Regions from separate parts of the Geodermatophilus sp. SMS 5-13 genome, predicted to be linked through region 1. Evidence: riboswitches for the same ligand, from Rfam matches in the RefSeq annotation. Region 1 holds a riboswitch; the other holds the start of a gene.

Region 1 (4,189 bases):
CCAGCGCGTGGACGGCGTCGAGCCGCAGCCCGTCGACGTGCATGTCCCGGAACCACATCAGGGCGTTGTCGAGGACGTAGCGGCGCACCTGGTCGGAGTCCGGCCCGGAGAGGTTGATCGAGCTGCCCCAGGTGGTGGCGCCCCCCGAGGCGTTGATCGGGAAGAACTCCGGCAGGTAGTTCCCGGACGGGCCGAGGTGGTTGTAGACGACGTCCTGGATCACGCCGAGCCCGCGCTGGTGGCAGGCGTCGACGAACCGCTGGTAGGCCGCGGGACCGCCGTAGGTCTCCTGGACCGCGTACCAGAGGACGCCGTCGTAGCCCCAGTTGTGCGGTCCGTTGAACGCGTTGACCGGCAGCAGCTCGACGAAGTCGACGCCGAGGTCGACCAGGTGGCCCAGCTTGTCGATCGCGGCGTCCAGGGTGCCCTCGGGGGTGAACGTGCCGACGTGCAGCTCGTAGACGGCGCCGCCGGCCAGCGGCCGCCCGGTCCACGCGGTGTCGCCCCACGAGTGGGCGGACGGGTCGAACCGGCGGGACAGGCCGTGCACGCCGTCGGGCTGGCGTCGCGAGCGCGGGTCCGGGCGCGGCGTCTGGTTGTCGTCCAGCAGGAACCCGTAGTCCGCCTCCGGGGAGGCCTCGACCTCCGCGCGCCACCAGCCGTCGTCGTCCCGGCTCATGTCGTGGACGGCGCCGTCGACCTGGAGCCGCACGCGCTCCGGCAGCGGCGCCCAGACGGCGAACTCGACGGGGTCGGGCATGGAGGAGCCTTCCTTCCGGCAGCGGGAGCCCAGGCATCATGCCCGGGCGCCGTCGGCTCAATCGTCGGCGACCCGGACGACGACGCTGCCGAGCTTGCGGCCGGTCTCGACGTACCGGTAGGCCTCGACGATCCGCTCGAGCGGGTAGCGGCGATCGACGAGCGGCCGGAACCGGCCGGACCCGAGCAGCTCCGCGAGGCGCCGGATCATCGCCTGGTCGTGCCGGGGATACGGGAAGCGCACCCGCCGGCCGGGCGACAGGGGCGAGACCGCCGCGAGCGCCAGGTTCTGCGCCGCCGGCCCGAGCTCCGCCGAGGTGTAGGTGCCGCGGGGTCCCAGCAGCGGCCGGCAGCGGGCGAACGTGCTCTTCCCGACCGCGTCGAGGACGGCGTCGTAGCGCTGCCCGTCGTCGGTGACGTCCTCGGCGGCGGCGTCCACGACGCGCTCGGCGCCCAGCCCGCGGACGACGTCGGCGTTGCCCGGCGCCACGGCGGTCACCCGGACGCCGCCGGCCGCGAGCAGCTGGACGGCCGCCGAGCCGATCGCCCCGGTGGCCCCGAGCACGAGGACGGACTGCCCGCGCCGAACCCGGGCGACCCGGACGAAGGCGAGGGCGTAGTGCGCGCCCTCGGTGGCCGCGGCCGCCTCGTGGAAGTCCACCCCCGGCGGCACCCGCGCGACCGAGGCGTGCGCGCCGACGGCCGGGTGCTCCGCGTGCGCGCCGAACCGGCCCTCCACGTAGCCGAACACGCGGTCCCCGGGCGCGAACGTCGTGACCTCCGGCCCGGCCGCCGTCACCACGCCCGCGAACTCCGTCCCGAGCACCCGCACGCGGGGCCGCGGGAGGCCGGTGCCGAGCCGGACGAGGACGGGCGTGCCCGCGCGGTAGGCGCAGTCGGTGCGGTTCACCGTCGTGGCCACCACGCGCACCAGCAGGTCGTCGTCGGCGGTCCGCGGCGGGTCCACGTCCAGGACCCGGACGACGTCCGGCGGGCCGTACCGGGTGCGGACGGCGGCGCGCACGGCCGGACCCTACCGGCGCCTCGACGCGACGAGAGCCGGGCCGGGGAACGCCACCCCGGCCCGGCTCCCTCGCCCGCTCCTCCCGTCAGACGTGCAGGCGCTGGCCCACGTAGATCATGTGCGGGTTGTGGACGGCGCCCCGGTTCTGCGCCCAGAGCGCGCGCCAGCTGATGCCGTGCGCACGCGCGATCTTCGCGAGCGTGTCACCGCTCTTCACCACGTAGCTGCCCCCGGACGCGTGCGACGCGTGCGAGGCCCGCGCCGACGTGGCACCCGGTGTCGAGCCGCCCCGCAGGTGCCGCCCGCAGACCGGCCACGCGCCGACGCCCTGGCCGGCGAGCGTCCGTTCGGCCACGGCGATCTGCTGCGCCGGTGATGCCAGATCGGCCCGGGCGGCGTAGGCGCCACCGCCGTAGGCCAGCCAGGTGGAGCGGCTGAACTGCAGCCCGCCGTAGTAGCCGTTGCCGGTGTTGATGTGCCAGTTCCCCCCGGACTCGCACTGTGCGACGCCGCTCCAGTCGTGTCCGGCGGCGGACGCCGGCGCGGCGAGGGCGACGCCCCCGATCGCGGTGCCCAGGGCCAGCGCACCGCCGCACAGCAGGCGGCGGACACGGCGGTACCCGGGAAGGTCGTGCTGGGACATGGATCCTCCGATCCCCGCCGGCGAGGTGAGCTGTCGGGTTCGGGCGATCGGTGTGCCCGGCCGCCGGTGGCGGCTTCACCCCGAGACGCAGCGCGTGCGTCAGATGTGGTTCCCCCGCCCCCGTCCGTGGGCTGATCAGAGGGACAGGCAGCCGGTGGACGGGGTTGGGCGGGCCGGCGCCTCGCACCCGGCCGAGTGAGGCCCGGGCACGCGCGAAACCGTAGGGAGGGCCCTCCGGCTGGGCCTGTCGAACCGGGCGGTTCCCGGGCGTGGCGTCGGCGTTTCGCCGACGCGCCGACGCCGGTCCTGCACAGCGCACTCGCCCCGCGACACACCGTCGCGGAGCGGGTGCTTCCCGCATCCGGGTGACGGTGCGCGCGTCGCGGCGGAACCGGCCCCACCGGCGGCTGCCGCCCGCTACGGTCCCGTGCCGACCGGTACCACCGAGTACCCCAACCCCGCCGGCAAGGGAGCATGCATGGGCGCGCTGCGAACGGTCGTCTTCCCGGCCCTGCGGCTGCTGGTCTGGGCGGTCATCGCCGCCGCCCTCGCGGTGCTCGCCTTCCGCGGCGGCGCGGACGCCGACGTGGCCGCCGGCCCCGGCGCGCCGACCGTCGACCTGACCGCGCCGACCGTTCCCGCCGCCCGCGGCTCGGTGGTCAACACGGTCACCGTCACCGGCACGGTCGTGGCCGATCCCGCCGTCCCGGTGAAGGCCACCGCGGCCGGCACCGTCCGCCGGCTGCTGGTCGCCGCCGGGGACCGCGTGACCGCGGGGCAGGCGCTGCTCGAGATCCGCTCGGAGGAGGAGCGCGAGCCCCTCACCGGCACCGACGCCGAGGGCAACCCGACCGTGACGCCCCGCCCGCCGCTGGTGACGACCACGACGGTGAAGACGGCCGCGGCCGGCACGGTCGGCGCCCTGGACGTGCTGGTCGACCAGGTCGTCGCGGTGGGGGACCGGGTCGGCGCGGTCTCCCCGGGCACGCTGTCGGTCACCGCCCCGCTCACCCAGGCCCAGCAGTTCCGGCTGCTCACCCCGCCCTCCACCGCGCAGGTCACGGTGCAGGGCGGCCCGGCGCCCTTCCCGTGCGGCGGCCTGACACTCGGCGCCCCGGACGACGACAGCGTCCAGGACCCGGCGACGGGCGACCCGTCCCTCGGCGGGGCGGTCACCGCGTCGGCCGGCGCGGGCGCCACGGCCCGCTGCGCGGTGCCGCCGGAGGCGACCGTGTTCGCCGGCATGGGGGCCTCGATGGCGATCGAGGCCGGCCGGGCCGACGACGTCCTGGTCGTGCCGATCACCGCGGTGCAGGGCACGGTGCAGACCGGCAACGTCTGGGTGATGGGCGCCGACGGTGCACCGGAGCAGCGGCAGGTCGCGCTCGGCCTCACGGACGGCGACCTGATCGAGGTGCGCGAGGGGCTTGCCGAGGGCGACGCGGTGCTGCAGTTCGTCCCGGTGCCCGACGACACCGTCCAGGACCCCGCGACGGGCGGTCCGTTCGGATGAGCCTGCTCACCCTGGCCGGGGTCTGCCGCGACGTCGCGCTGCCCGACGGCGACCTGCTGCGCATCCTCACCGGCGTCGACCTCGAGGTGGGCGCCGGCGAGCACGTCGCCGTCGTCGGCCGGTCCGGCTCGGGCAAGTCGACCCTGCTCAACATCCTGGGCCTGCTCGACAGCCCCACCGCCGGCAGCTACCTGCTCGACGGGGAGCCGACGGACCGCTTCCGCGCCCGCCGCCGCTCCCGGCTGCGCGG
Region 2 (4,189 bases), 1.6 Mb from region 1:
GGGCCGACCGGGCGCAGGCCCGCGCCGCGCACCGGCGCTGGCAGGCGCTGCACCACGCGGCCCGGGCACCGCGCGGGCTGGCGCTGCGCACCGCCGTCCTGGGGCCGCCCGACGAGGTGGAGGACCGCCGGTTCGGGGACCTCGACGTCGAGGTGCGCCGCTGGCCGCTGCCGCTGTGGCCGCACCTGCTGTGGGAGGTGCTGTCCGGCCCCGGCGGGACGGTGCTGAACGAGCACCTGGTCCGCGCGCCGGGCTCGCCGGTGCCGCCCGCGGCCGCGGGCCGGCTGCGGGTGTGGGAGCACGTGCTCGACGACGTCGTCGGCCTGCCGGGAGCGGTGAGCGTCGACCCGGGCGTGGTGACCCGCTGGGAGATCCACCTCCCGGGCGGCGTCCGCGCGCAGTTCGTCTGGGGGCTGCTGCAGCAGGTCAGGCCGCCGGCGGAGGAGTGACCAGGGCGGACGGCGGACCCGAGAGCACCGAGCCGAGGACGGCGGCCACCGCGAGGACGGCGGCGAGCCGCGGGTGCCCCGACAGCGCGAGCGCCAGGACCGCCGAGCCGTAGACGACGACCTTGGTGGCGACGGCGAGCACCGCGACCTGCACCGGCGCGTGCGGGGCGGCGAACAGGCCCCAGAGCACCGCCGCGGCCAGCGGGGCGCCGATGGCGGCCAGCACCCGACCGGTCGTCGTGGTGGACAGCGACCAGGCGCCGACCGCGAGCGCGGCGAGAGCGGCGATCTCTGAGGCGAAGGCCACGGTGGCCCAGGTCCAGTTCCACACGTGCGCCATGATTCCTGCTCCGTTTCGTGATCGACGATCCGATTCGAGAGCAGTGTTCTCGTCGACTGATGGGCTGTCAACCCTCACCCGGGCAGCGCCAGGGTCACGCAGACCACGCGGGCATGGCCGGCGGCGCAGTCGGGCGGCAGCCTCGCCTGGTCCAGCCGCCAGGACTCGAGGACGAGCTCGCGCGCGCCGTCCGGCACGGGGAACGCGACCTGCTGCTCGATCCGGCCGGTGTTGTCCGGCCGCATCGTCGCCGAGTAGACGACCGCCGCGGTCGGCGCGTCGACGATGCGGACCGCGACGGACTGGTTCTCGTCCATGCTCCCGGCGCGGACGGTCAGGGACAGGGTCGCCGGAGGGCCGGGCTGCACGGCGACCTCCGTGATCGACGGATGCCCGGAGAAGTCGGCCGCGCCGGCCGCCGCGAAGATGGCGAACAGCAGGCCCGCGACATAGGCGGCGGACCCGCCGGCCAGCGCAGCCACCTCCATGCGGGCCCCGCGGACCATGAGCGCCAGCAGGCTGAGGCAGACCGCCACCACGGCGGAGACGCCGGCGGCGACCAGCAGTTTGCGCGCGTCCGAGTCGTCGAGGAGCAGGTCGATGCGGTCGCTGTTCACCCCGAACACGGCGAGCAGCCCGCCGACGGCGGCGACGGCGCCGATCAGGGTCGTGGCGACGCGGTCCAGCTTGGGGATGCGCGGATCGGCCTCGCCGGCCGCCGGCGGGACGCCGTCGCCGTCCTCCGCTGCCCGCTGCCCCACCGTGCCCTCCCGGACCTCCGACCGAGCCGCCGGCACCGGATCGTCCTCCCCCGGGCGTCCGCGTGGCCGCCTTCCGGGCGCCGGAACACGACAGAGCCCCCGGCCGCGGGGGAGGCGGCCGGGGGCTCTGCGAGCGTGCGGGTGGGTCAGCCGGCGATGCGCCGCATCGCGGTGATCTTGCCGACGGCGTCGATCGAGGCCACCTTGACCACGTCGCCGGACGTCGGGGCGTGCACCATCTGGCCGTTGCCGATGTAGATGCCGACATGGCTGACCGGGCTGTAGAAGAAGATCAGGTCGCCCGGCTGGAGCTCGCCGCGGGAGACGGCCTGGCCCATCCGGGACTGCTGGAGGCTGGAGTGCGGGACGCTCACGCCGGCGGCCTTGTAGGCGAACAGGACCAGGCCGGAGCAGTCGAACGAGCCGGGGCCGGCGGCCGCCCACACGTAGGGCTTGCCACGCTGGGCCATCGCCGTGTCGACGGCGGTCTGCGCGGCCGTGCTGCTCGCCACGATCGGCCCCGAGGGCAGCGGCTCGGCCCGCTCGGCCCGGCTGGCGCGCTCCCCGCCGTGGCCGGCCAGCTCGGTGGTCGCCTGCCGCTCCTCGGCGGTGAGCCGGCTGAAGTCGGCCTGGTACTCGTCGACCTGCTTCTGCAGATCGGCCTGCTGGGCGGCGACCGCGTCGAAGGTGGCCTGGGCCTCGGTGGCGGCCTTGGCGGCCGTGGCCTGCGCCTGGGCGGCCACCTGGCTGGCCTCGGCGGCCTGGCCGAGGATCTCGTTCTGGTGCGCGGCGACCATGTCCAGCGTCGACATGCGCGCAACGAAGTCGTCGGCCCCGTCGCTGGTCATCAGCGCGGCGAAGCCGTTGAGCCCCTCGCCGGTGAAGGCGCTGCGGGCGATGCCGCGGACCTGCGCCTGCGCGGTGGCGAGCTCGGCTTGCGCCTGGGCCTGGGTGGCCTCGGCGGCGCGGACGGCGTCCTGCTGGGCGGTGAGCGCATCGCGCGCCTCGTTGAACTTCTCGGTCACGACCTCGAGGTCGTGGGCCCGGGCCGCCATGAGCGCGGCGGCCTCCTGCGCGGTGGCGGGGGCGGGCGCGGCCGAGGCCGGCACCGGGACGAACGCGACGCCGATGGCGCCGGCGAGAGTGAGGACCGCACGGCGCGCGGTGATCCGCGGGCGCTGCAGGAGGTTCGGGCGCGGGAAGGACGTCCGAGGGGTCGCCATGGCCTGGCGGCTCTCCATTTCTTCCGAATCAGCCGCCTACCGAGTTAGCTGACGGGTTCGGGCTCAGAAGGCGCCCGGCGGGCCGGCCTGGAGGGCCGGACCTGCTTCACCCCGGTGCTGCGGTGGGTCCCCGGTCCGGCGTCCGCGTCTCGCGCGGTCCACCGGTTCGGCGGCGCCCGGCGGGTGTCACTGAGTAGTGACTCAACGCCCCGACGGACATACAGACGGTAAGCGGATGACCGCCTCATGACAATCACCTGGATGTAATTTGTGCACCTCTTCACAACCGTTTGCGCTTCACAGCGCACGCTGCGTGACGAGCCCGAGCCCGAGCTCCGCGGCGTGTCATGTGAACGTGAACATGGCGACCTGGGCAAACGGCATCCGGGCGGCGGTTACGGTGCGCAGATGCCGCATGCGCGCTACGACGTCGTCGTTGTCGGAGGTGGACACAACGGCCTGACCGCCGCCGCCTACCTGGCCCAGGCCGGCCGGTCGGTGCTGGTGCTGGAGCGCCGGCCGGAGGTGGGCGGGGCCGCCGTCAGCCGGCAGCTGTTCGACGGCGTCGACGTCCGCCTGTCGGCCTACTCCTACCTGGTCAGCCTGCTGCCCGACCGCATCGTGGCGGACCTCGGCCTGGAGCTGACGCTCCTCGACCGGGCGGTCGCCTCCTACACCGCGGTGGCCCGGGGCGGCCGGTCGGTCGGCCTGCTGGTCGAACGGGAGGAGGGCCCGGCCACGGCCGCCTCGTTCCGGGCGCTCACCGGCTCCGATGCCGAGCTGGCCGGCTGGCAGCGGTTCTACGGCCGGCTGGCGACGCTCGCGGAGGACCTGGCGCCCACCCTCACCGAGCCCCTGCTCGCGCCCGGCGAGCTCGCCGGCCGGCTGCGCGACCCCGGGCTCTGGCACGACCTGCGCGAGCGCCCGCTCGCCGAGGTCGTCGCCGACCACCTCGCCGACGACGTCGTCCGCGGGGTGGCGCTCACCGACGGGCTGATCGGCACCTTCGCCGACGTGCACGACGCGGGCAGCGCCGCCGGCCGCTGCTTCCTCTACCACCTGATCGGCAACGGGACCGGGCGCTGGCGGGTGCCGGTCGGCGGCATGGGCGCGGTCACCGGGGCGCTGGCCGCGGCGGCCCGGGCTGCGGGGACCGAGCTGGTCACCCGGGCGACGGTCACGGCGCTGGAGCCCGGCCGGGACGGCGTCACCGTGCACTGGACGAGCGAGGACGGCGACGCCGCGGCCGAGGCCGGGCACGTCGTCGTCGGAGCGGCGCCGACCGTGCTCGCCGAGCTGACCGGGACCGATGCCGGAGCGCGGCCGAGCGGCTCGCAGCTGAAGGTGAACATGGTCCTGGCCCGGCTGCCGCGGCTGCGCTCGGGCACGGACCCGGCGACCGCCTTCGCCGGCACC

The links. Region 1 has a riboswitch for cyclic di-AMP ahead of AB3388_RS18225 (transglycosylase family protein). Riboswitches for the same ligand answer to the same signal wherever they lie in the genome.
Region 2: another riboswitch for cyclic di-AMP. It lies ahead of AB3388_RS26305 (C40 family peptidase); the one in region 1 lies ahead of AB3388_RS18225 (transglycosylase family protein).

The regions. Positions count from the first base shown of each region.
Region 1 covers NZ_CP165729.1:3,774,547-3,778,735, reverse strand. The annotation lists gene treZ (malto-oligosyltrehalose trehalohydrolase) at 1-760, opposite strand, end outside; gene AB3388_RS18230 (NAD(P)-dependent alcohol dehydrogenase) at 818-1,783, opposite strand; gene AB3388_RS18225 (transglycosylase family protein) at 1,869-2,426, opposite strand; cyclic di-AMP (ydaO/yuaA leader) riboswitch at 2,427-2,586, opposite strand; gene AB3388_RS18220 (permuted SH3 domain-containing protein) at 2,905-3,939, shown strand; gene AB3388_RS18215 (ABC transporter ATP-binding protein) at 3,936-4,189, shown strand, end outside.
Region 2 covers NZ_CP165729.1:5,420,909-5,425,097, forward strand. The annotation lists gene AB3388_RS26290 (hypothetical protein) at 1-449, shown strand, start outside; gene AB3388_RS26295 (DUF2568 domain-containing protein) at 427-789, opposite strand; gene AB3388_RS26300 (hypothetical protein) at 864-1,586, opposite strand; gene AB3388_RS26305 (C40 family peptidase) at 1,697-2,773, opposite strand; cyclic di-AMP (ydaO/yuaA leader) riboswitch at 2,790-2,939, opposite strand; gene AB3388_RS26310 (phytoene desaturase family protein) at 3,182-4,189, shown strand, end outside.